3 regions of the Exiguobacterium sp. ZWU0009 genome follow, and region 1 is predicted to be linked to each of the others. Evidence: riboswitches for the same ligand, from Rfam matches in the RefSeq annotation. Region 1 holds a riboswitch; each other region holds the start of a gene.
The links. Region 1 has a riboswitch for lysine ahead of L985_RS16415 (Na+/H+ antiporter NhaC family protein). Riboswitches for the same ligand answer to the same signal wherever they lie in the genome.

Region 1 (8,197 bases):
TGAATCGAGAATCGGTGTGCTTAAGTTAAAATCATTAAATTGTGTACGTGTCATCGGATGTCCTCATTTCTTATCGTAAAAAAAGCTTCCCACCGAAACGATGAGAAGCCCAACGAATTATTTGGATGCTACTTTATCTTTTTTGATTTGCTTACTACGTAATTGACCACACGCAGCATCGATGTCTGTTCCGTGCTCAAGACGAACACCACAGTTTAAGCCGTTCTTTTTCAACGTATCGTAGAACGTTGTGATGTCTTCAGACGTACTGCGCTGATATTGACCGTGCTCATCGACCGGGTTGTACGGAATCAAGTTGACATACGTCAGGTGACGTTTGTCTTCGAACAGTTTCGCGAGTTCGACTGCGTGTTCCTTTTGGTCGTTGACGCCACGAAGCAAGATGTACTCGATCGTGATTTTACGGTTCGTCGTTTGAACGTAATAATCGATCGCTGGCATCAATTTCTCAAGCGGAATCGCCCGGTTGATTTTCATGATTTGCGTACGCAATTCATTGTTTGGTGCGTGAAGTGAGATCGCTAAGTTGACTTGGAGTTTCAAGTCAGCAAACTTGTAGATCTTGTCTGCCAAACCACTTGTTGAAACCGTGATGTGACGCGCGCCGATTGCAAGACCATTGTGGTCCTTGATGACGTTCAAGAAGTCGACCATGTTGTCGAAGTTATCGAACGGTTCACCGATACCCATGACGACGACGTGGCTGACACGTTCTTCGTTACCGACGGCATCGAGGTGATGCTGGACGTTCATGATCTGCTCGACGATTTCGCCTGCTGACAAGTCACGGCTCTTCTTGATGAGACCACTTGCACAGAAGCTACAGCCGATGTTACAGCCAACCTGCGTCGTAACACAGACAGAAAGACCGTACTTATGACGCATCAGAACCGTTTCAATCAAGTTGCCATCATATAATTTGAAAAGGAACTTGATTGTTCCGTCTGCTGATTCTTGCTTGACCGCTTCTGTCATCGAGTCAATCGTAAAACTCTGATCTAACAACTCAAGGCAATCCTTGTTGACATTCGTCATTTCCGCGAAAGTCGTGACACGTTTACGGTAGAGCCAGTCCCATACTTGTTTGGCACGGAATGGTTTGTGCCCTTGATTCGATAACCATTCTGTCATCTGCTCAAGCGTTAATCCATAAATGGATGGTTTATTCATTTCGAAAGACCTCATTTCTTTTTCCAGAACTACAACATTCCTTTATCTTAGTAAAAATCAGCGCGTGACGCAACGTTCAAATCCTAAATGTTCACTTTCTGTAAAGTTTTTGCGCCACTTTCGATCAAATCGACAGACTCCGACGCCCGAATTGAACAAATGCCCCGGTCAAGAACACGAGACAGAGGATGAGTAAAAGAATGGAGTGAAGAAGAAAATGATCGGTTCCTTCTAATAGTTGCGTCGTGTTGAATAAGGAGAAGACGGATAGATAACGGAGCCACTCAGTCTTGTCACTTAGTTCCGACAGAATCGTCAAGACGATCGATAGAACCAGTACACTACCAGCAAGCGAAAAAGCACGACGTTCTTCATCAAATAACGTCGCAACGAATAACGTAAAGGCACCGATCGCCAAGAGTAACAATAGCGCATTGAGTTGAATCCGCCATAAGATGACGTCATTGATTGAAATATCTGTCATCCACCAGTCAGCCACCATCAAGACAAGTCCATTCAGTCCTACGAGAACCATACTTGCGATACCCATGACGATCGCGACAGCAAACGTATACGCATTCCGTGTGATCGGGGCTGCGAGATAGACGATCAGCTCTCCGTTGTCGATCGGTCGCGCAACGAGGCGCGCTGCTAATGAGAGCAGGAATAGACTCGCAATGACTTGAAAAATCAGTCCATAATAGTTCCCACCGAGCAGATCCAGTACATTATCGAATCCTGTCACCTTATCGTATTGAAATGCTTTTAAGACCTCCGGAGGTAACGCTTCTAGCTTCGCTTCTAGCAAACCGGTCTTCATCATCGATGGATAAAGCAACGCAAGCATCAATAAGTAGAGACTCGTTCCAATCGCGTAAGCAAGCACGGGCTTTCTGACCTGCTTGAATAAAGAGCGGATCAGCACTATCACGACGATTCCTCCTCTCCATAATAATGCAAGAAGACCTGTTCTAAATCATCTGCTGACGGACGAATCAGCCGTACATCATACTGGGTCAAATAAGCGATCGCCTGATTTAAGCTCAGTGTCTCGTCCGTTTGAAAACTGACTTCCAGCCGCTTCGATTCAACACCGACTTGCATCGCGAACTGTGCCGCCTCCACCTCCGTTCGGAAGACGATCGTGTATGTCTTTCGACTCGATCGAACCAACTCATGAATATCCGATTCGACGATGATGCGCCCTGCTTTGATTAAAGCCGCTCGATCGCACGATTTTTCCATCTCCGGAAAGTGGTGTGAACTCATCAGAATCGCTTTTCCAGCATGCTTCTCCTGTTCGATCCACTCTAAAAAACACTCCTGCATCAAAGGATCCAGTCCACTGGTCGGCTCATCAAGGAGATAGACGGGTGCGTCCTTCATAAAGCAACCGACAAGTGCCAGTTTTTGTTTCATCCCTTTTGACATCTTACGGATTTTTGTCTTCGTCTCAAAGGGAAAGCGTTTCAACAACAGTTGTCGCCGTGCCAGGTCACTACCATGCAGTCGTTGCATCAAATCGAGCATGTCTGCTCCTGTCATGTCTCCAGGCAAACTAATTTCTCCCGGCAAATAACCGACCAATTGCTTCACTTCTTTACTTTGCTTCCAGCAATCAAAACCACCGATCGTCGCCTTTCCATCGTCCGCAGCCAGTAATCCCATCAAATGTCGGAGTGTCGTTGATTTTCCAGATCCGTTTGGTCCGATGAAACCGAATATCGTACCCGGATCAACTGTAAAACTGACATCGAATATCCCACGCCCCGGTGCAAACTCTTTCGTGACATGCTCCAAACGGATCATCATCCGACCTCCTCATCCCCTATTTTTCTCATCACTGTATTCATACCCGTTTTGAAGCAGTTTGTTCGGATCAAAGCGATAGATGACGAACCGCTCGTCATGATTTTTTTCGTAGAGGTCTCGTAATCGAATCTCATCGACTTGCTCGAATACGGTATGTCGCTCTAAATATTCCCGGTATTCATCGGTCGGGTAATACAAGATGAGATCTACCGAACGCGAGGAACGCTCGACCGAACTTAAAATCTGATCAATCACTTTCATGAAAATTTGGGAAGAGAATGGATTGAAGAAATAAAACTTATTCGCCTCGTCCGGAATGACGTACTGCTCAGCATACGCCTGTTCAAATCGTAAACTTCCCGAACGTCGCTTTCGTCTACTTTCGTAATTCGCCATGTTCCGAAGCGCATCTTCGTAAAATTGTCCATTCATCTCGATTCCGATGACGGAACAATCGAATCGGTCGTGTAAGTAAAAGTTCAAACGCCCTTTCCCACACCCGAAATCAATGACAGTGTCCTGTTTTTGAAACGGATAGGTTTCGCATAATTCGTCTAGTGCCGCATAAGGTGTCGGTTCATATCGATTATAGTGACTAAACACACCATATAGATGTTGCATCTCAATGGTCTCGATTCGTAATCGTTGATCGTATTCCTGTTCATTCATCGTCTTTTGTTCCTTCTTTCCGGCATTCTTACCCTCATCGTACTATACTGAAGAAGTACGTTACTCGTTTTTTGAAAGGGGATTTTATGATGATCGTCGTTACGAACCGGATTAAAGTCAAAAAAGGGATGGCTGCAGCTCTCGCTCCTCGTTTTACGCGTCCAAGTGGACTCGATACGATGGACGGATTCATCCGCGTCGAGGTCTTATTGACGCAAAATATCGAAGAACACGATGAAATGAACGTCAACATGTACTGGGAAGACATGAAGAGTTTTCAAGCGTGGCGGGAAAGTGACGATTTCAAAGCGTCACATAGTCGACCTGCGAGTAGTGAGGCAGGAGAATCGCCAATGCTCGGCAGCGAGATTCTGACATATGAAGTCGCTTCGGTCAAAGAACGCGCATGATGCACGAAAAGGACTCGTCTCGAGTCCTTTTTTAGATACCTATATACAAATAGTGAAAGGGTCGAATTGTCACAAATGGTATTATTTGTTATCATAGTGCCATTACAGAGAGAGAGGGTCCTTCATGAATTCATTAACTATATTTGAACAAGCCATTCGTAGCTTACCTGACGATCGTACGTTACGACGTGATGAATTATGGACGGACGATTTTTTATTGCAACAGGAGAACGAGCTGACCGTCTATTACTCTCCGATTGGCGAATATGTCAATACTGAAGCAAAAGTCGTCATCATCGGGATCACACCAGGTTTTGAACAGATGCGAATCGCTTTCGAAGAAGCGACGGATGCCCTCCATCATGGTGTTTCATTAGAAGAGACGGCACGCCTCGTCAAATATACAGCAAGCTTTGCCGGAACGATGCGACGTAACCTCGTTCAGATGCTTGATACACTCGAACTTCCAGCATTGCTCGGAATTGAGACGACAGCTAGCTTATTTCATCAACATCAAAAATTATTGCAACCGACGTCGCTGTTAAAGCAACCCGTCTTTTATCGCGAAAAGAATTACTCGGGTCATCAACCGAAAATCAGCCGTAGTCCTTTGCTAAAACATTATGCAGAAGAACACTTCGTCGCTGAAATCAATCAGCTACGCGAACCGGCGCTATTGATTCCGCTCGGTCGTGTCGTCGAGACACAAGTCCGTGGGTTGATTCATGACGGACGAATCGAACAGCATCAGCTTCTTTCGGGATTCCCTCATCCCTCTGGTGCGAATGGTCATCGAAAAAAACAATTCGAAGAAAACCAAGCCTATTTGATGAAACAGCTCATTCAACATTTTGCTGAATAAATAACTTTATCTTAAATTATCAGAATATATGGTTGAATCGTTTCTGAATTACATGATAAAGTGTCCATAAGAACAGAATATGACTATTCTATCGATGAGGTAGAGGCGCGATTTCAATCAGTACTTGGTCCGAGGATGACAACGAAGACGACTACAGGAAAGGTGACATCGCCGAAATGACAGTATGTGTCTAACATATCGTCGTTGGTCGATTCGGGAAACACCCGATCGATTGCCATACATAGTACTTGTATGGAGCGCTCCAATTCGGCTAAGAAAGACGCATCCAGCGAGGGTGTCGGCTTTGTTGCCGGTGCCCTTGCTTTTTTTGTGCCGCGGGGTCTCATCTTTAAGCCATTTATTAAAGAGGAGGATATTTTTCATGGTCAACTATTCAGATTCCATCATTGCCCTTGTACCTGCTTTACTAGCTATCTTATTAGCCATCTTTACACGAAAGGTCGTTCTTTCGTTAGGTGTCGGCATTCTCGTCGGTGCCCTGTTACTCCACCGTTTTAATCCGATCGATACGATAACCTATCTCGGCAAGAACATCTTCAGCCTGTTTTGGGCGGACGGTGCCTTGAACGAGTGGAACGTCTTATTACTTGTCTTCTTGTTATTGCTCGGCGTCCTTTCCACGCTCATTCAGACATCAGGTGGCGCTCGTGCCTTCGGTGAATGGGCTTCTACGCACGTCAAAACGGCGCGTGGTGCACGCTTAGTCGCCTTCGGACTCGGTATCTTGATTTTCATCGATGATTACTTCAATAGTCTTGCTGTCGGAAACGTTAGTCGTCCGTTAACGGATCGTCGTGGTGTCTCACGAGCGAAACTTGCCTATTTGATCGACTCAACAGCTGCGCCTGTTTGTGTCATCAGTCCGCTTTCGAGTTGGGGCGCATTCATCATCTCCATCATCGCCGGTATCTTAACGACGCACTCGATTACGGATTACTCAGCGTTTAGTGCCTTCATGATGATCGTTCCAATGAACTTCTATGCGATTTTCGCGTTACTTTTAACACTTTACATCGCTTACTCTGGCGTCTCTGTCGGACCGATGAAACAGCATGAACGTCGTGCCGCGAAAGGTGAACTTTTTGATGCATCAAAAGGAACACCGATGGGGATGGCAAAAGATGTCAACGAACATACGAATGGAAAAGTACGGGATCTCGTCGTTCCGATCGTCGTTCTCGTCATCGCTACGATCAGTGCGTTGCTCGGAACAGGTGCTCAGGCACTTGCTGCCGACAATCGCCCGTTTACTTTAATTGGAGCATTTGAATCGACAGACGTCACACGTTCACTCGTCGCAGGTGTCGTCATTAGTTTAATCGTCGCTTTCCTGATGCTGATCGGACGGAAAATTCCGGGTCGCGATTACCGGGTAAGCATCGTTGCTGGTATGCGTTCGATGTGGCCAGCAGTCGTGATTCTGTTATTCGCTTGGACGATCATCGCTGTCATCGGTGACATGAAAACCGGTGACTATCTTGCAAGCTTCGTCAGCAACTCGATTTCTGCTTCGTACTTGCCATTCTTGTTATTCTTGATTGCCGGCTTGATGGCATTCTCGACAGGAACAAGTTGGGGCACATTCGGGATCATGTTGCCAATCGGTGCGGATCTCGTCATGGCTGTCGATGCCTCACTCTTGTTACCGACGCTTGCTGCCGTTCTTGCTGGATCTGTCTTCGGTGACCATTGTTCACCGATTTCCGATACGACGATCCTCAGTTCGACAGGGGCTGGATCACATCATATCGACCACGTTACGACACAGTTACCGTATGCGCTAGTCGGTGCCGTCACTGCAGCAGTCGGTTATTTAGTCATCGGTTTCACGGAGTCTTCGGTCTACGGTTTCATCGGAGCTCTTGTCACATTCGTACTCTTCATCGTCGTCTTGAACGTTCTCTCAAAAAAAGGAGAAACCGCTTCGGATTTACAGACGGATTAATGTAGCATTTTACGAAAAAAGGCATTGGATGCGCGCATCCAATGCCTTTTTTATATCTATTCGTTTCACACCATCAGTAAACACACATCATTCGCAAACGCTACTGGATCCTCGAGTGGAAGCCCTTCGACAAGCAATGCTTGTTGGTACATCAGTTTGGTATAGCGCTCGAATTTCGAACGATCGTTTTGATACGCCGTTTCAAGAGAGTGGAATACCGCGTGTGACGGATTCAATTCAAGAATCTTGACCGCTTCTACCCCTTCGTTATTCGGCATCGCCTTCAGGATTTTCTCCATCTCGATCGAGACGGCGCCATCCGTCGCAAAACAGACGGGATGCGATTTGAGACGCGTCGATGCCTTAACTTCCTTGACTTGTCCACTTAGCACTTCCTGCATCGCTTGGAACATCTCTGCTTGTGCGTCCGTCGTCTCCGCTTCTTCTGCTTCAATCCCTAGATCGCTACTCGTGACCGACTTGAACGTCTTCTCGTTGTACGTCACGAGCATCTGGATCGCGAACTCATCGATCTCTTCCGTGAAGTACAAGATGTCGTATCCTTTATCACGGACGAGCTCGGATTGTGGTAACTTATCTAAACGATTCGTACTCTCACCAGCGGCGTAGTAGATATGCGCTTGATCTTCTGGCATCGCTGCGACGTATTCCGCGAGTGTGATCAACTTCTTCTCCTTCGCCGAGTAGAAGAGGATGAGGTCCTGCACCTGTTCCTTGTGCATGCCGTAATCATTGTACATACCGAACTTCAGCTGACGTCCGAACGCTTGATAGAACGTTTCGTACTTCGCGCGATCTTCACGCAAGAGGGCTTCAAGTTGTGTCTTGATCTTACTTTGGATGTTTTTCGCGATCAGCTTCAATTGACGATCGTGTTGTAGAAGTTCACGCGAGATGTTGAGCGATAAGTCCTCCGAGTCGACCATTCCTTTGACGAAACTGAAATGGTCCGGCAGCAAGTCACTGCATTTTTCCATGATCAAGACACCATTCGCATAAAGCTCGAGACCTTTTTCAAATTCCTTCGAATAATAATCGTACGGTGCCTGCTCCGGAATGAATAAGATCGATTGATAACGAACGGCACCATCGACACTGATATGAATGTGTTTTGCCGGTGTGTCAAAACCATACCGCTTCTCTTGGTAGAAGTTCGTATAGTCCTTGTCTGTCAATTCCCGTTTGTTCTTCCGCCAGATCGGCACCATGCTGTTGATCGTCTTGACGACTTCGACCTCTTCCGTCTCATCACTGCCTTCGATTGGC
Region 2 (8,197 bases), 620 kb from region 1:
TCGAGGACACCCGCGACCACGGCACCTGCGCCGACATGAACGTTTTTCCCGATCGTCCCACGTGCACCGACGACAGCGTTCATATCAATCATTGTACCATCTCCGATTGATGCACCGATATTGATGATGGCACCCATCATGACGACCGCGTTATCACCGATGACAACATGATCACGAATCCATGAACCTGGTTCGATGCGCGCATTCAAGTGACGTGTATCAAGCATTGGTACCGCACTGTTGCGACGGTCATACTCCACGTGAACATCTGTGATGCGATCTGAATACTTTTCTAAGAAAGTAGCCGCAAGTCCTGCATCCGCGAAGAAAATCTTTGATTCATCTGATCCGAACGCTGTAGCGCCTTCGATCGTCAAGCCCGCCAAATCGCCATTGACGTAAAGTTTTACCGGTGTTTGTTTTTTAGCATCTTTAATGAATTTAGCAATTTCGTAAGCATCAGTGAGTAACATGTGAATCCTCCTGTGTGTAGAGCGTCTCTAATGTATAGAGTCCCGCTGTTTTTTGAATGAGTGCTTCAGCTGCTTTAATCGCACCAGAAGCAAATACTTTTTTCGATAACGCCGTATGTTTGATTTCAATCAGTTCATCGACACCGGCGAATAAGACTTCGTGTTCACCGAAGATCGTTCCACCGCGCATCGCATGCATCCCGATCTCGTTCGTCTCTCGCTTTTGCCGCGTCTGTGATCGGTCATACACCGGTGTCACGTCACGTGCCGTCTGAATCGTTTGCAATAACAACTCAGCCGTTCCGCTTGGAGCATCGACTTTTTGGTTGTGATGTTTCTCGAGCAATTCGATGTCATACGCCCCTGCTAGTGGGACGAGTGTCTTCAGCAGTTGCTGCACCATCGCGATGCCGTACGACATATTGTACGACTGGAAGATTGGAATTTCTTTCGCAGCGTCCTTGATCGATGTCAGTTCCGCTTCTGAAAAACCAGTCGTTGCAATGACGAGTGGTGTTTTTGTCGCCAGCCCGTATGCGAGCAGATCCGGTAGCAAACTCGGATGCGAGAAGTCGATGATCGCATCGACCGTCTCTGACATCTCCGTTAGCTCCGCATATGAAGCGATCGTATCGGATGACTTCGTCCGGTCAACAATCGCCACGACACTTTGTGGTGCGAGTTCGACGACGTATTGTCCTGTCGCCCCATAACCGTGTAACGCAAGTTTCATCGAACCACTCCTTTGTAAGCCCGCATCGTTTCGAGTAAGTGGGCGTGTCCCGCTTCCGATTGACGGACGAGCGGCAAGCGTGGCGCACCGACAGCAAAGCCGAGTTCTTCAAGCGATGCTTTGACTGGGATCGGATTGACGTCACTGAACAAAGCACCGATGACCGGTAACAAGTCTGCCTGAATCCGGCGAGCCGTGACGAGATCTTGCCCTAGTAATGCCTCAGCAAGTGCTTGTGTCTCTGCTGGGTACGGGTTAGAGAGAACTGAAATAACACCCTGTGCGCCCCATGCCATGTACGGAAGGATTTGATCATCATTTCCACAGAAGACCGCGAAGTCTTCCGGAATCGCCGCCATCAGTTCACCCATAAAGCTGACATCTCCACTCGCTTCCTTAAAGGCTTGGATGCGTGGATGACGTGCTAACGTCACTGCTGTTTCGACTGCGATCGTAACGCCTGTCCGGGATGGAACGTTGTACAGCATGATCGGCAACTCTGTTGCATCAGCGACCGCTGTGAAGTGTGCGACGAGACCGGCCTGTGATGTTTTATTGTAGTACGGTGTGACGAGCATCGCTGCGTCCGCACCGAGACGTTCTGCGAGTAATGTTTTCTCGATTGTCGCTGCGGTGTTGTTCGAACCTGTTCCAGCAATGACGGGTACTCGTCCTGCCGTGACCTGAACGGCAGTCGTCAGGAGTTGTTCGAATTCATTATTCGTTAGTGTCGATCCTTCTCCTGTCGTCCCTCCGACGACAAGTGCCTGAATCCCTGCTGCGAGTTGTTGCTCGATTAAGCGTTCGAATACGTGTAAATCCAACTCGCCTGCTTCATTAAATGGTGTGACGAGTGCTGTACCTGCTCCTTTGAACATGAAGAACTCCTCCTTTTTTTATGAATGAATCGACTGTTCGATGGCTTGGCGTGCAACTTGCACGGCGTTTGACGCGGCACCTTTTCGGATGTTGTCAGCTACACACCAAAGATGGAACGTGTTTGCGAGACTATCATCTTGTCGAATTCGTCCGACGTAGACATCGTCCGTCCCACTCGCGTCGAGTGGCATCGGATAGCGCGTATTCGTGACATCATCGACGAGGACGACGCCGGGTGCCCCATCTAACGCTTCACGGATTGCTGTAACCGTCGTCGGTTGTGTAAACGTGACGTTGATTGCAACCGAGTGAGAGTTCGTGACCGGAACTCGGACACATGTCGCACTGACGGGTAATGCTGGAAGATTGAAGATTTTCCGTGTTTCATCAATCATCTTCTGCTCTTCTTTCGTATAACCGTTCTCAAGGAATACATCGATATGCGGCAAGATGTTATCGTGAATCGGATGCGGGTAATTGACGGGTTCTTCTCCGCGCGCCCCACGCGCCAAGTCCTCGATTCCTTTTTGACCAGAACCCGATACGGCCTGATACGTCGTGTAGTTGATCCGCTCGAATCCGAGTGACTGGAGCGGTGCTAAGGCGACGACGGATTGAATCGTTGAACAGTTCGGATTTGCGATTAAACGATCCGTCGCTTGAATCGCTTGTGGATTGACTTCTGGCACGACGAGTGGAATCGTCTCCTGCATCCGGAAGGCACTTGAATTATCAACGACGAGTGTTCCGTTTTCAGCTAGTAACGGGGCATATTGCTCACTGATCGTTCCGCCCGCTGCGAACAACGCGACATCGATTCCGTCTTCCGTGATGTTTGGTGTCAGTGCTTGGATCGTGATGTCTTCTCCCTTGAACTGTACCGTGTTCCCTGCTGAACGAGCAGAAGCGTAAGCGGACAGGCGGCTGACCGGGAAATCCAGTTCTGCAAGTACTTGTAACATTTTTTGACCGACGGCGCCGGTTGCTCCAATGACGGCTACATGATACATGCTGTTTTCCTCCTTATAATTCGAACGCGTTGGCAATCGCTGCAACCGTCCGTTCAATGTCTGCTTGTGCAATCGTGTACGAGATGCTGATTTCTGATGTCGTGACTTGATAGAACGGGATATTCTCTGCTCGGAAGATTGCGAACAACTTTGAGGCAACACCCGTTGCATCCCGCATCCCGATGCCGACGACAGATAACTTCGCATGCTGATTGTGGCGGTCGACCTTGACTGTCGTGAAACGATCCATGATATCTTTCAATGCTTCATCGAGGAACTCTTCCTCGTCAAGTGGACATGAGAACGATAAGAAGATGTCACTGTCGAACGTCGTTTGACTGATCATGTCGATGTTGACGTGGCGGTTTGATAACAGTTCGAAGATATCGGCTACTGCTGCATTCGTTTGCGGTACGTGTTTGATTGATACCGTCAAAACGTTCTTCGTGACACTGACACTCGTCACCGCTTTTTGTTCCATTGTTTCCGTCGCTTCCATGATCCATGTTCCCCTTTTCGATTCAAGTGTTTTCCCGACGAAGATGTGTACGCCGTATTTTTTTCCTAGTTCGACACTCCGCATTTCCATGACCTTCGACCCGAGGGCGCTCATCTCCATCATCTCATCATACGAGATGTGCGGAATCGGTTGAGCAGCAGCATGGATTCGTGGATCAGCTGTATAGACACCGTCGACATCCGTGTAGATTTCACACCGTTTATCAAGGACTGCCGCAAGCGCAACAGCCGTCGTATCCGATCCACCACGTCCGAGCGTCGTGACATCACCGAGTTCGTTGACCCCTTGGAATCCGGCGACGATGACGACATCGTACGTTTCGAGTTTTTGTCGTAACAGATCTCCATCAATCTGTTTGATCTTACTTTTCGTATGCACGCCCATCGTGCTGATTCCTGCTTGAGCGCCTGTTTGCGATAACGCTTTGACACCGAGCGAGTTGAGGGCGATGCTGAGTAATGAAATCGTCTGTTCTTCTCCGATGGCAAGCAGTCGATCGAGTTCTCTTCGCTCGGGGCGATCTGTGATGGCTTGCGCCTGAGCAATCAAAGAATCTGTCATCTTGCCCATCGCCGAAACGACGACGACGAGTTTTTCACCTTCGGCTGCGCGACTCTTCAAATAATTCGCAATAGACTGAATCTGTTCGACAGTCGCAACCGAGCTTCCACCAAATTTAAGTACAGTTGTCACAATCCTATCTCCTTTGTCCCGATACAGAAAAAAACGACGGGCCGGTAGGAGCGTTCCTACGGCCCGTCGTTATCACGATCGGACAAACGAAGACAAAGTCATTCGTTCTTTTACGTAAGATAGCGCTCCGAAACATCGGTTTCGGCAGTACAACGGATCTTAACCGTTGTACCAGCAAATGAGAAGAAGCATCTTCTCGTTCACTTCGGCGGACTTCCCCTTTCACATCATTCAGCATGCTTGCCTTCAAGAATGATGCTACTCATGTCATCCGCGCCTCTATCTGTCGGTTGTTAGTTACAGTTATAGCAGACATCTTTTGTTAAATCCAGTCATTTGACTGATTTTTTTCAAAATCCGTCAATTTGCAAGATGCTGTTTTGCGAGTTCGAGTTGCTCCGACACGGCAGCAAACCCTGTTCCGCCGTAGCTAGTCCGGCGTGCTACTGCTTGAACCGGATCGAGGAGCGGATAGACGTCTTCCGTGATATCAGGATGGAACGTTTGATACGTCTCGAGGTTCAAATCCTTCAGGAAACAACCGTTCTGCACACAGTAAAGGACGGCTTTACCGACGATTTCATGTGCTTCCCGGAATGGTATGCCTTTCGTCACAAGGTAGTCGGCGAGTTCCGTTGCATTCGAGAAGTCTTGCATTGTCGCCTTCTTGAGCGCTTCGGTCTTAAACGTCGCGGATTCAATCATTCCAGTAAAAATTTGAACGGATTGGAGAACGGTATCTGCTGTATCGAAGACCCCTTCCTTATCCTCTTGCATGTCTTTGTTGTAAGCGAGTGGTAATGCCTTCATCGTCGTCAAGAAGCCCATCAGATTGCCGTAGACGCGCCCCGTTTTCCCACGAATCAATTCAGCGAAATCAGGATTTTTCTTCTGTGGCATCATGCTCGACCCTGTCGAGAAAGCATCAGACAACTCGATGAAGCCAAATTCTTGCGATGCCCAGATGATGATTTCTTCACAAAAACGCGAGAGATGCATCATGACGGTCGAGGCGATCCCGAGGTATTCGATGACGAAATCGCGGTCGGAGACAGCGTCGAGACTGTTCGGATAGATTGACTCAAAACCGAGCAACTCGGCAGAACGGAAACGATCGATTGGGAATGTCGTCCCCGCGAGCGCGCCTGCCCCGAGCGGTGATTTCCGGATCCGCTTTTGATTATCCGTCAACCGTTCGACATCACGTTCGAACATCCAGAAATAAGCGAGCAAGTGATGCGCAAGCGAGATCGGTTGTGCCCGTTGCAAATGCGTATAACCTGGCATGACCGTCTCGATATGTTGCTCAGCTTGTTCCGTGATAACCGATTGGAGCTCGCGTAATGCCGTCGTCAACGCTTCAACATGTTGTTCCATCCATAGATGTAAATCCGTTGCGACCTGGTCATTTCGGCTCCGTGCCGTATGCAGTTTTCCTGCAACCGGACCAATCTGTTCCGTCAATAGACGCTCGAGATTCATGTGAATGTCTTCATCTGCTAGCGTATACACATGATCCGCTAACGTCGTTTCCAGTTGCTTCAGTCCTTGCTCGATTTGTGTCCACTCGTCTTGAGCGAGGATCCCTTGTTCAAATAGCATCTGCGCGTGTGCGAGACTGCCTTTTAAATCGACGCTCGCTAATTTTTGATCGAACGTGATCGATGCTCCGAAGGCTTCCGCTTGAGCGGAAGCACTTTCCGTAAAACGTCCACCCCAGAGTTTGGTCATTTCGTTACACCCGCCTGACGATGTACGCTCGCATGAGTCGAAACGGCAAGTCCGTGTAATTTGATGAAGCCTTTTGCTGCTTCATGATCGAACGCGTCTTCTTTCGTGTACGTCGCAAGTTTCTCATCGTAGAGTGAGACAGCGGACTGACGACCTGTCACGGTTGCGTTTCCTTTGAACAGTTTAACGCGAACTTCTCCTGTGACGTCCTGTTGTGTTGCCGTCAAGAAAGCTTTCAAGCCTTTCGTTAATGGTGCGTGGAAGAGACCGTTGTAGATCGTTTCTGCATATTGTTTACTGAGTAGTGGTTTGAAATGCGCGACGTCCTTCGTCAACGTAATCGTCTCGAGTGCAGCGTGCGCTTTGAGTAAAACCGTTGCTCCTGGGCACTCATAGACTTCCCGCGATTTGATACCGACGAGACGGTTCTCGACGTGGTCGATCCGTCCGACCCCATGTGCACCAGCGATGATGTTCAGTTCCGTGATCAGTTTCGCCAGTGGATATGACGTTCCGTTGATCGAGACCGGAACACCTGCTTCAAAGCCAATGATGACTTCTTCTGCCTGATCCGGAGCGTCTTCTGGCGCTACTGTCAACGCGTAAGCGTCTTGCGGTGGCTCTGTCCAAGGGTTTTCTAGGACGCCACACTCGTTACTCCGTCCCCAGAGGTTCATGTCGATTGAGTATGGGCTATCGAGGTTGATCGGAATCGGCACATTGTTTTCTTTCGCATAGGCGATTTCTTCTTCCCGTGACCATTTCCACTCCCGAACCGGTGCAATGACTTCGAGTGACGGATCAAGCGCTGCGACAGAAACCTCAAACCGGACTTGGTCGTTCCCTTTTCCGGTACATCCGTGCGCGACAGCCGTTGCACCGTGTTGATGCGCGACTTCGACGAGCTTTTCTGCGATCAACGGACGTGAAAGCGCTGAAATCAATGGATAGGCATTTTCGTAATGAGCGCCATATTGAAGTGCTGGCAAGACGAAGTCTTGTGCGAATTCTTCCTTAACATCGAGGACGATCGATTCGATCGCACCGACGAGGAGTGCTTTTTCTTTAATGACGGATAAATCTTTTCCTTCTCCGACATCCATGCATAAGGCAATGACGTCATAGTCCTTGCTCAACCATTTGATGGCTACCGATGTATCAAGTCCCCCAGAGTACGCTAAGATCAATTTTTGTTTCGACATGTATAATTCCCTCCTGGTTTTAAATTCATCTGTCTGTATAAAAATTCATTATGAATTATATATATACATAGAAAACAAAAAAAGAAACCCTTTTTGCAGGATTTCTTTCAAAATGACTTACATTTTCTTTTCCATCGTCCGGTGCGGGATGCCCGCATCGTCGAATTCATCGGAGACGATCGTATATCCAAGTCCTTGATAAAACGGGATGGCTTGAACTTGTGCACCGAGTGTCAGCAATTGCTTCCCTTCGCGACGTGCGACTCGTTCCATTGCCTGCATCAACTCGCCACCGTATCCTTTTCCTCGCGCTGTTGCTAGCGTCGCCACACGTTCAACTTTCATCCGTTGGTCGTCATATGGACGTGTGCGCCCTGTTGCGACCGGGCGATTCTGCTCATCGAGAACAAGCAGATGAATCGCTGTCTCATCATGTGTATCGTATTCAAGATGGCGTGGTACGCCTTGCTCCTCGACGAAGACACGCTCTCGGATCATCCGGACGGCTTGATGTTGTTCTGCTGTACGTACTTGAATGACTGTCATGACTGATATTCCTCCCGTAATCGATCGACATATGCCATCGCATCATCCCGATTCGTAAATTGTGCCTGTGCCTGAACCGCACTTCCTCCGCCTCGCCCATTGAATGCTTGGACATGTGCTTTAGCGAATTTCCCGAGATGGGGTTCACCTGGACTACTCATCAGTAGCTTGTTCGTTGTCGCATTCCAAACGACGCCGACGCGCCCTGCTTCTTGAATCGCTTTAGCGAGTTGCTCGGAAACCTTGATCTCTTCCTCCAGATGTTCAAATACAAGAATGCCTTCTTGTTGTTCTAAAGCGTGAGCGAGTGTGAACGTTGCGAGTTGTTCCTGGGCGTGTTCGACCTGTTTCGTTAAGCGTTTCTGCTCTTCTTGTAACGCTTGGACGGCTTCTAGCATTTGAACTGGTTT
Region 3 (8,197 bases), 290 kb from region 1:
AGGAATGCGGCATAGTTTTGACCAACGATGACAAGGAAACAAAGACCGAATGCGAACAGCGGACCGAACGGGAACGCTGGTGCAACATATGGTAAGTCTTTCAACGAGTGACCTTGTGCAACGAATCCTTTACGGAAGCGATAGTGACTGATCGCAATCCCGAGCCATGCGATGAATCCTGTCATCCCGGAAGCATTGAGTAACCACAGGTAGACTTGTCCACCAAACATCGACGTCAAGAAACAGAGCGCACCGACTGCACCTGTTGCAAGCAAGGCGTTACGGGGTACACCGTTTTTCGAGACTTTCGCGAATAACTTCGGTGCATCGCCTTGGCGCGCAAGTGTATACAGCATCCGTGTCGAAGCATACATGCCTGAGTTTCCGGCAGATAGAACAGACGTCAAGATGACAGCGTTCATGAGTGCTGCTGAGAACGCAAGACCTGCTTTTTCAAAGACGAGCGTAAACGGACTAACCGCTACGTCCGTAATGTCATTCGAAACCAAGTTCGGACTCGTATACGGAATGAGCATTCCGATGACGAAAATCGCGAAGACGTAGAAAAGTAAGATACGCCAGAAAACTTGTTTGACTGCTTTAGGAACGTTCTTTTTCGGGTCTTCTGACTCACCCGCGGCAATCCCGACGAGCTCCGTTCCTTGGAAACTGAATCCAGCAACAAGAATGATTCCGATGACGGCAGGAATCCCACCGACGAACGGTGCATCGCCAAGAGCAAAGTTTTTAAAGCCAACCGGTGGCTCCGATGTAAAGACACCGAAAATCATCGCAACACCGACGACTAAGAAGACGATGACGGTAACGACTTTAATCATCGCGAACCAATACTCCGCTTCCCCGAATCCTTTAACGGAGAAGTAGTTCAAGCCAATCATGAGTAAGAGGAACAAGGCACTGAAATAAAATCCAGGAACATCCGGGAACCAATACGTCATGACGATTTGTGCTGCGACGAGCTCGACTGCGATCGTGACTGCCCAGTTGTACCAGTAGTTCCAGCCGAGTGCAAAGCCGAATGATGGATCGACGAATTTCGTTCCATATGTCGAGAAGGATCCAGCGACCGGCATGTACGCTGCCATTTCACCAAGACTTGTCATTAGGAAGTAGACCATCAGACCAACGATTGCATACGATAGGAGCGCACCACCTGGTCCTGCTGCTGCGACGGAAGCACCGGACGCAATGAAGAGTCCTGTTCCGATCGCTCCACCGATGGCGATCATTGACATATGACGGGCTTGTAATCCACGTTTTAATCCTTCTGCTGTCGAATCTGTTGTTTGTTTCACATCTAGATTGTTCATTTCGTTCGCTTCTCTCTTTAATAAATTTTTGAGAGGACACTTTTTGAATGAAAAAACAAAAAGCGCCCTCATCTTCCAGATGGAAGATGAGAACGCAACATAATAAAATGGATGCGCCTCATTCTACCGTCGTGAAAGATAGCTCTCCACAAGTAGGTGATACCCGACTTGTGACAGTATTAGACCTATTTGATCTAATCCCAATCAATCATCTTCAAAGCGATGATTGATTTCGGCAATTCTTCCTTTCAGGTCACCTCATCTGTCGCTTGACGACATCCGTAACCGTACTCTTAAGAACTGCAACCTCCATCCCACTGGTTGAGTGAGAACTGAATTAAGTTAGTTATTACTACGCCATATTACACAAATCGCCACGAAATTGTCAATTGCCTTTTTCGAATATCAGGTAGTCGATGGTAAAAATCCGATATGTTTAGTACACTAAATGGTAGAAGTCCACTGAGAGAAAGGATGCTGCTTGCATGCCACAGGAACGTGATTTGCTAACTTATCGACTCGAGGAACAAATGCGTGTCATTCTTCGTACCCTGCGACGTGAACTTAACCGGCTATTTGAAGGAACGGCGACCCGGAGTGAGTTTTTCATCTTACGAAGCCTTTCAGAAAATGGTCCTCAGCGCCCGACGCTTCTTGCGGAACAATTTGAGCTCGCGACGAGTCAAGTCACTGCTTTGACGGATAAGCTGTATAAACAAGGATATGTCACCCGAACACGTTCGACGGAAGATCGTCGTTCAATCGTCCTCGCTTTGACGGAGGACGGTGAACGTGCATTTCGGGATCTCGAAATCGTCCGGAAAAACTATTTACAAGATCGCTTCGGCACATTGACAGAAGAAGAGCTTGAAACGATGGTTCATGTTTTTAATAAAATTTTACAGACGATGGATGAGGATACACTTACTTCGTCTTCTTAAAAACGGTAGATTTTCTACCGTTTTTTCTATTTTATCTAAAGATTTCCCTCTGTCTAACCGTTATCTACTTGAGTATACTGGAAGTATATATATGGAAATCTGTTAGCTGGGGGAGTTGGGAGGATTTGTTGTCCATCATGAATCAATTCATCATTAACTTTTGTCTACTGTTTACAACGATTACTCTCTTGTTCTTACCGTTTCGAAATCAACCGCGTATTTCATTGAACTCCAAATGGAGCATTCGACTTATACTCGGAGCGGTCTGTGGTCTGGTTGCGGTTTTATTGATGTTCAATGGGATCCAAATCGATGTCGCCCGTGTTGATTTACGTATCGTTCCCGTCGCGATCGCCATGCTGTTCGGTGGTTTTCCAAGCGCCATCGTTGCGGGTGCGATGATCATTGGGACACGTTACTTTTTAACACCAGTTGATCAAATGGAAGGTTTTTATTTATCTACGCTGATCATCGTCTTGTTCATCACGACAATCGGAATCATTCGTCGATTCGTCCATGTCTCGATGCGTCATTTTCAGCTTATGGTGTTGGTCGGTATTCTCTATTCGTTACCCGCCATCTACATCCTGACGCACAGCTGGTCGACATTCTTTAAAATCTCGATTGCGTACGTCTTCTTTAATTTATTAGCTGGCTTTGTCGCTTTTCGATTGCTAACGGAATTACGCCGTCACTTCGAAAACATCCAGTATCAGCAGAAACTCGCCATGACGGATGCATTGACAGGGCTCGCCAATCGTCGTCGTCTTGATGACTCCCTTTCGCTTGTCGGTTCGACCGACCAAGGCTATTCGCTTGTACTCATCGATATCGATTTCTTCAAGCATGTCAATGATACATATGGTCATGATGCGGGCGATGATGTGTTACGCCAACTCGGCATGACTCTTGCTTCCTTGACGCGTCCAGACGACCTCGTCGGACGGTACGGTGGTGAAGAATTTTTAATCATCTTACCAAGTACTTCGGCGAAAGAAGCGCAAAAAATCGCAGAACTAGCTCGGCTGACGGTCGCACGTAACCTGTTCCCGACAGCAGATGTACCTGATCTACAAATCACGATTTCGCTTGGAATCGCGCATTCTAGTGGTTCTCATACGTCACTTGAAGCATTACAACAGGCAGATAAAGCGTTGTATTACTCAAAAGAAAGCGGACGGAATCGGAGTACGATCTACACGAAAGAACTTGCATTCCGACAAGCTTAACCTGACTGGACACTTCCGTAGGGAAGTGTCTTTTTTTACGTCTTCATTCCGGCTCTTTAGGAAAACCGATGCTTTCTACTGTTCCAAAGACGATCATCCGACTTAATTGTTCTGCCATATACTCTGATGAATACGGTCGACCGTTTCGTAACCAAGAAATCAACAATCCCAACTGTCCACCAATGACATAGTTTAATAATAAGTCCCGATCGACGAACGTAGCTTCTTCTGTGATTTGCGGTCGAAACATTAGTCGGTAATTCTCTTTCAACGTATCGAGAAAGCGCGAGATGAACGTTTTGATCGGTCCTTGAACAAGCATCGTCTGATAGAATAATTCATTTTCTTCGATATGAATGAATAACCGAGCAAAATAGCGACTCACCTGCTCGACTGTCGGAAAGGCAGTTCCTGTACCGGTGATCCGAATCGCTTGTTCAAGTGCCTTCATTTGCTCCTCAACGATTTGGTCAAGCAAATCATACTTATCCGTATAGTGTGCGTAGAAGGTCGAACGGTTCACACCGGCTCCATCCGTCAACATTTTGACCGTAATACTTGAGAAGCTGTGCGTCTTCAGTAAACGAAATAATACCATTGTAATACGGTCACGTGACCGTTTTGGTCGAGGATCACGGCTCTCATTCATCCATATTTCACTCCTTTTTCATCATCTTTTCATTAATGAATCCGTTATCATCTATTTTTCCGACATTTTGTCGGAAATTGTCGGTTGTTTGTTACCTAACTATCCATATAATTAACTATATTAATTACTCCTCCCCCCAGAGGAGTACTTTTTTTGAATCGATTGTACACAAGAAAGGATGCAAACACACCCATGAGTATGAAAAAACTATTAATCATCAATATCGTGACACTCATCGTTTTGATTGGTGGTGGTGTTGTCGGATACTACTATTACGATCAAGCAACGAGCTATGTCAAAACAGACAATGCAAAAATCGATGGCAAAATGATAACGATTGCGAGTCCAAGCGCCGGTAAATTAACAGACTGGTCGGCAAAAACAGGCGAATCGCTCGACAGCGGTGCAACACTTGGTCACATCATGACTGCACAAGCTGGACAAAAAACGACAGATCTTTCTGTTTCGATGCCTGCGAAAGCAACAATCGTTCAGTCGATGGCGACAAAGAATGGCTTCGTCGCAGCAGGTACACCACTTGCTTACGGATTTGACTTAAACGACCTTTGGGTCACAGCGAACATCGAAGAAACAGAAATCGATGAAATCAAAGTCGGACAAACAGTAGATGTCTATGTCGACAGCTACCCGGACACGACACTTTCTGGTGAAGTCGAGCAAATCGGGATGACGACGGCTTCTACGTTCTCAATGATGCCTTCTTCAAACGGAAACGCGAACTACACGAAAGTCGCACAAGTCATTCCCGTTAAAGTATCACTCTCGCAAGAAAAATCACTCGACATTCGACCTGGTATGAATGTGACCGTCCGCATTCATAAGGATTAAGGAGGGACGTTCATGTCTACTACCTTCTTGTTCGGATACAGTGCGTTCACGATTCTGATCATCATCGGCGTCAACTGGATTGCCCGTCGAAGTCGCCCATCCGACATGGCACTGGCGACTGACGGACCAACACTTGAGGAATCCCTCGAGACGGAACCGACGATGACCGTGACACCACCAGTCGCAACACCTTCAAAACAGGTATCGACTGAAAACGTCAGTATTCCGAAAGTACTGACGGTCTTACTAATCGGTATGTTCATTGCTATTTTGAACCAAACGTTGATTAATGTCGCGTTACCGGTTCTAATCAATGATTTCAACGTATCGACTTCCACTGCCCAGTGGTTGACGACAGGCTTCATGCTCGTCAACGGGATTTTGATTCCGATCAGTGCCTTTTTGATGCGAAGCTATACGTTCCGCCAGCTGTTCCTCGCTTCGATGACGCTCTTTTTCTTCGGATCCATCATTTGTTCGATGGCAATGAACTTCCCGGTCATGATGATCGGTCGTGTCGTTCAGGCAGCGGGGGCTGGTATTTTGATGCCACTCGGATCAAACGTCTTCATGACGTTGTTCCCACCGCATAAGCGCGGAGCTGCCATGGGGATGCTTGGAATCGCGATGATTCTCGCTCCTGCTGTCGGACCTACGATCACGGGATATGTCATCCAAAACTATGATTGGCACGTCATGTTTTACGCGATGTCGTTCTTTGGATTAGTGACATTGTTACTTGGTGCTGCCTGGTTCCGACTGACACAGCCCCTCTCGAAACCTTCTTTTGATGCACTGGGCGTCTTATTCAGTACGATCGGATTCGGGAGTCTCCTTTACGGATTCAGTGAAGCCGGGAATGACGGCTGGGATAGCCCGATCGTCATCAGCACGATCGTCATCGGCTTAATTGGAATTGCCGCTTTTGCGATGCGTGAGCTGTCGATGGAAGATCCGATGTTGAATATTCGCGTGTTAAAGGTACCGGAATTTTCGTTCACCCTCTTCATCAACGTCATCGTCACGATGGCTTTGTTCGGCGGGATGTTACTTTTGCCGATTTACCTTCAAAGCATTCGCGGTTTTTCACCGGTCGACTCCGGTCTGCTCCTCTTACCCGGATCACTGATCATGGGAATCACCGGACCGATTGCCGGTCGGTTATTTGACCGTTTCGGTATTCGTCCACTTGCCATCTTCGGTTTGACGTTAATGACCTACGGAACATGGGAACTGACGCAATTGAACATGGATACGTCGTATTACTCCATCATGGGGATCTACATGCTTCGGTCATTCGGTATGGCGTTCATCATGATGCCGATCATGACTGCCGGTATGAATGCCTTACCGATGAAGATGATCCCACACGGAAACGCGACGCAAAACACACTCCGTCAAGTCGCTGGATCTATCGGAACCGCGATTCTCGTCACCGTCATGACCCGTCAAACGACGGCTCATTTAGCAGACGACGCGAATCAGTTCACGACGCTCGACCCAACGCTTTCGCAACATTTAAACGATCTTGGACAACAGCTGGGTAGCTCACAAGCCGCTTCGACGAGTTGGTTTACGATGCTGACGAAACAAGCAACAATCCAAGGGATCACCGATGCGTTCTGGATTGCGACCGTCTTATCTGCGCTTGCACTGATTCTGTCCTTCTTCTTGCACGGAAAAAAAGAACCGAATCTAGATTGATTGACGACAGACCAGTTGATGTCCTATCAGCTGGTCTTTTCTTATACTTTACGAAAAGTTCTTCTTTGCACTTCAGCCTTAAAATCGATACACTAGGGACAATGAGTTTCATATCTAAAGGAGATGCTTTATGGTTGCCTTTCTGCAATTTTATGCGTTCATCTTTGCTTGTTGTTTTGCTTGGCAAGTTGGTCGACCATCCCCTTGGTCACAAAAGATCGTTCGTGCCTTTTTAACAAGTGTCAACGGGCTCTTCGTATTCGCACGTGCCTCGATTTCAATCTTTTTATTAGTTGGACCACTATTACTCGTCACTTATCTTGTCTTCCCACGGTTAATCGCTTTTGAAAATGGTTTAGCGATGGTGATCAGCGTCCTCGTCATCGGACTGGTTGATCGTCTCGTCAGTCTCGTCGTCCTGCCACTTATGCGTTCCTTTTTCTTAAAACGTCAACGCGTCATGCCACAATCGGTGGAAATGGTGCTTTATACGATGGCAATGGCTGTCTTGCTCTTCATTCAGCTTCATGCTGTTCCCGGCGTTCAAATTCATGTAGCACTGACGATTTTCCTTGGTTTTACGATCTATTTCGCCCATTATCTATTTGCCCTATACCGGATTCGTCTTATGAAAAAGAAACTAACGACTGTTGCTCAAGATCAAGACGAGGAACGAAAAGCTTCTTAATCCGAATCTAACGAAAGATGATTTCCTCTTGGGAATCGTCTTTTTTGTTTTCTGACAAATAACATTGACAATGATAATCGTTATCATTTATAGTGAAAAAGTACTCAGTGAGGAGATGAAACGGATGCATGCCCAACAAGTGATTGAAACACGCCGGTCGATCCGGTCCTATACGGAACAACCCGTTCCGGTCGAATTGGTAGAAGCATTACTCGACACGGCGATTTATGCCCCGAATCATAAATTACGAGAGCCTTGGCGCTTTGTTCTCGCAATCGAAGACGGACAAACACGGTATGTCGATGCCTTGATGGAATTGCTGACAGCACGTGGTCAATTCGAGACGAAAACGTCTGAACAACGTCAACAGGCTGAACAAAAATTACGGGAAGTCCCGGTTTATTTAACGGTACTTTGTCAGGTACAAGGGACACCAGATCAACAGCTAGAGGATACACTTGCAACAGCTGCGATGATTCAAAATCTGCAATTGGTAGCAACAGAACGAGGTCTTGGTTGTTGCTGGAAGAGCGGGAAACACTGGTTCACACCAGAGTATGCCTCACTCGTTGACGCTTCTGAAAACGAACGCGTTCTCGGTGTCATTCAAATTGGTTGGCCTGCCATCGTTCCACCTGTCAAACCGAGAACGTCCGCAAAGGACAAGTTGACGCACTTTTAAGAGGTGCGCATTCTGCGAGCTACCCCTGCTCGCGCCAATCAAGCCCCAATTCAAAAATAAAAACGTTCCGATGACGTCTCTCTCCCCAAACGGAGACGCAATCGGAACGTTTTTCTGTATTCAC

Region 2: another riboswitch for lysine. It lies ahead of L985_RS02800 (aspartate kinase); the one in region 1 lies ahead of L985_RS16415 (Na+/H+ antiporter NhaC family protein).
Region 3: another riboswitch for lysine. It lies ahead of L985_RS01310 (amino acid permease); the one in region 1 lies ahead of L985_RS16415 (Na+/H+ antiporter NhaC family protein).

Annotation. Positions count from the first base shown of each region.
Region 1 covers NZ_CP018057.1:3,170,410-3,178,606, forward strand. Annotated here, with positions in the region: gene L985_RS16380 (DEAD/DEAH box helicase) at 1-54, opposite strand, end outside; gene rlmN (dual-specificity RNA methyltransferase RlmN) at 118-1,191, opposite strand; gene L985_RS16390 (ABC transporter permease subunit) at 1,316-2,122, opposite strand; gene L985_RS16395 (ABC transporter ATP-binding protein) at 2,119-3,000, opposite strand; gene L985_RS16400 (methyltransferase) at 3,013-3,672, opposite strand; gene L985_RS16405 (heme oxygenase) at 3,762-4,082, shown strand; gene L985_RS16410 (uracil-DNA glycosylase family protein) at 4,207-4,944, shown strand; lysine riboswitch at 5,037-5,215, shown strand; gene L985_RS16415 (Na+/H+ antiporter NhaC family protein) at 5,327-6,910, shown strand; gene htpG (molecular chaperone HtpG) at 6,976-8,197, opposite strand, start outside.
Region 2 covers NZ_CP018057.1:536,696-544,892, reverse strand. Annotated here, with positions in the region: gene dapD (2,3,4,5-tetrahydropyridine-2,6-dicarboxylate N-acetyltransferase) at 1-473, opposite strand, end outside; gene dapB (4-hydroxy-tetrahydrodipicolinate reductase) at 460-1,206, opposite strand; gene dapA (4-hydroxy-tetrahydrodipicolinate synthase) at 1,203-2,084, opposite strand; gene L985_RS02805 (aspartate-semialdehyde dehydrogenase) at 2,103-3,095, opposite strand; gene L985_RS02800 (aspartate kinase) at 3,109-4,308, opposite strand; lysine riboswitch at 4,421-4,598, opposite strand; gene argH (argininosuccinate lyase) at 4,669-6,039, opposite strand; gene L985_RS02790 (argininosuccinate synthase) at 6,036-7,241, opposite strand; gene L985_RS02785 (GNAT family N-acetyltransferase) at 7,359-7,787, opposite strand; gene L985_RS02780 (alanyl-tRNA editing protein) at 7,784-8,197, opposite strand, start outside.
Region 3 covers NZ_CP018057.1:214,357-222,553, reverse strand. Annotated here, with positions in the region: gene L985_RS01310 (amino acid permease) at 1-1,331, opposite strand, end outside; lysine riboswitch at 1,463-1,651, opposite strand; gene L985_RS01305 (MarR family winged helix-turn-helix transcriptional regulator) at 1,817-2,272, shown strand; gene L985_RS01300 (diguanylate cyclase) at 2,410-3,501, shown strand; gene L985_RS01295 (TetR/AcrR family transcriptional regulator) at 3,545-4,150, opposite strand; gene L985_RS01290 (HlyD family secretion protein) at 4,343-4,999, shown strand; gene L985_RS01285 (DHA2 family efflux MFS transporter permease subunit) at 5,012-6,703, shown strand; gene L985_RS01280 (hypothetical protein) at 6,834-7,391, shown strand; gene L985_RS01275 (nitroreductase family protein) at 7,516-8,073, shown strand; gene L985_RS01270 (CDP-glycerol--glycerophosphate glycerophosphotransferase) at 8,194-8,197, opposite strand, start outside.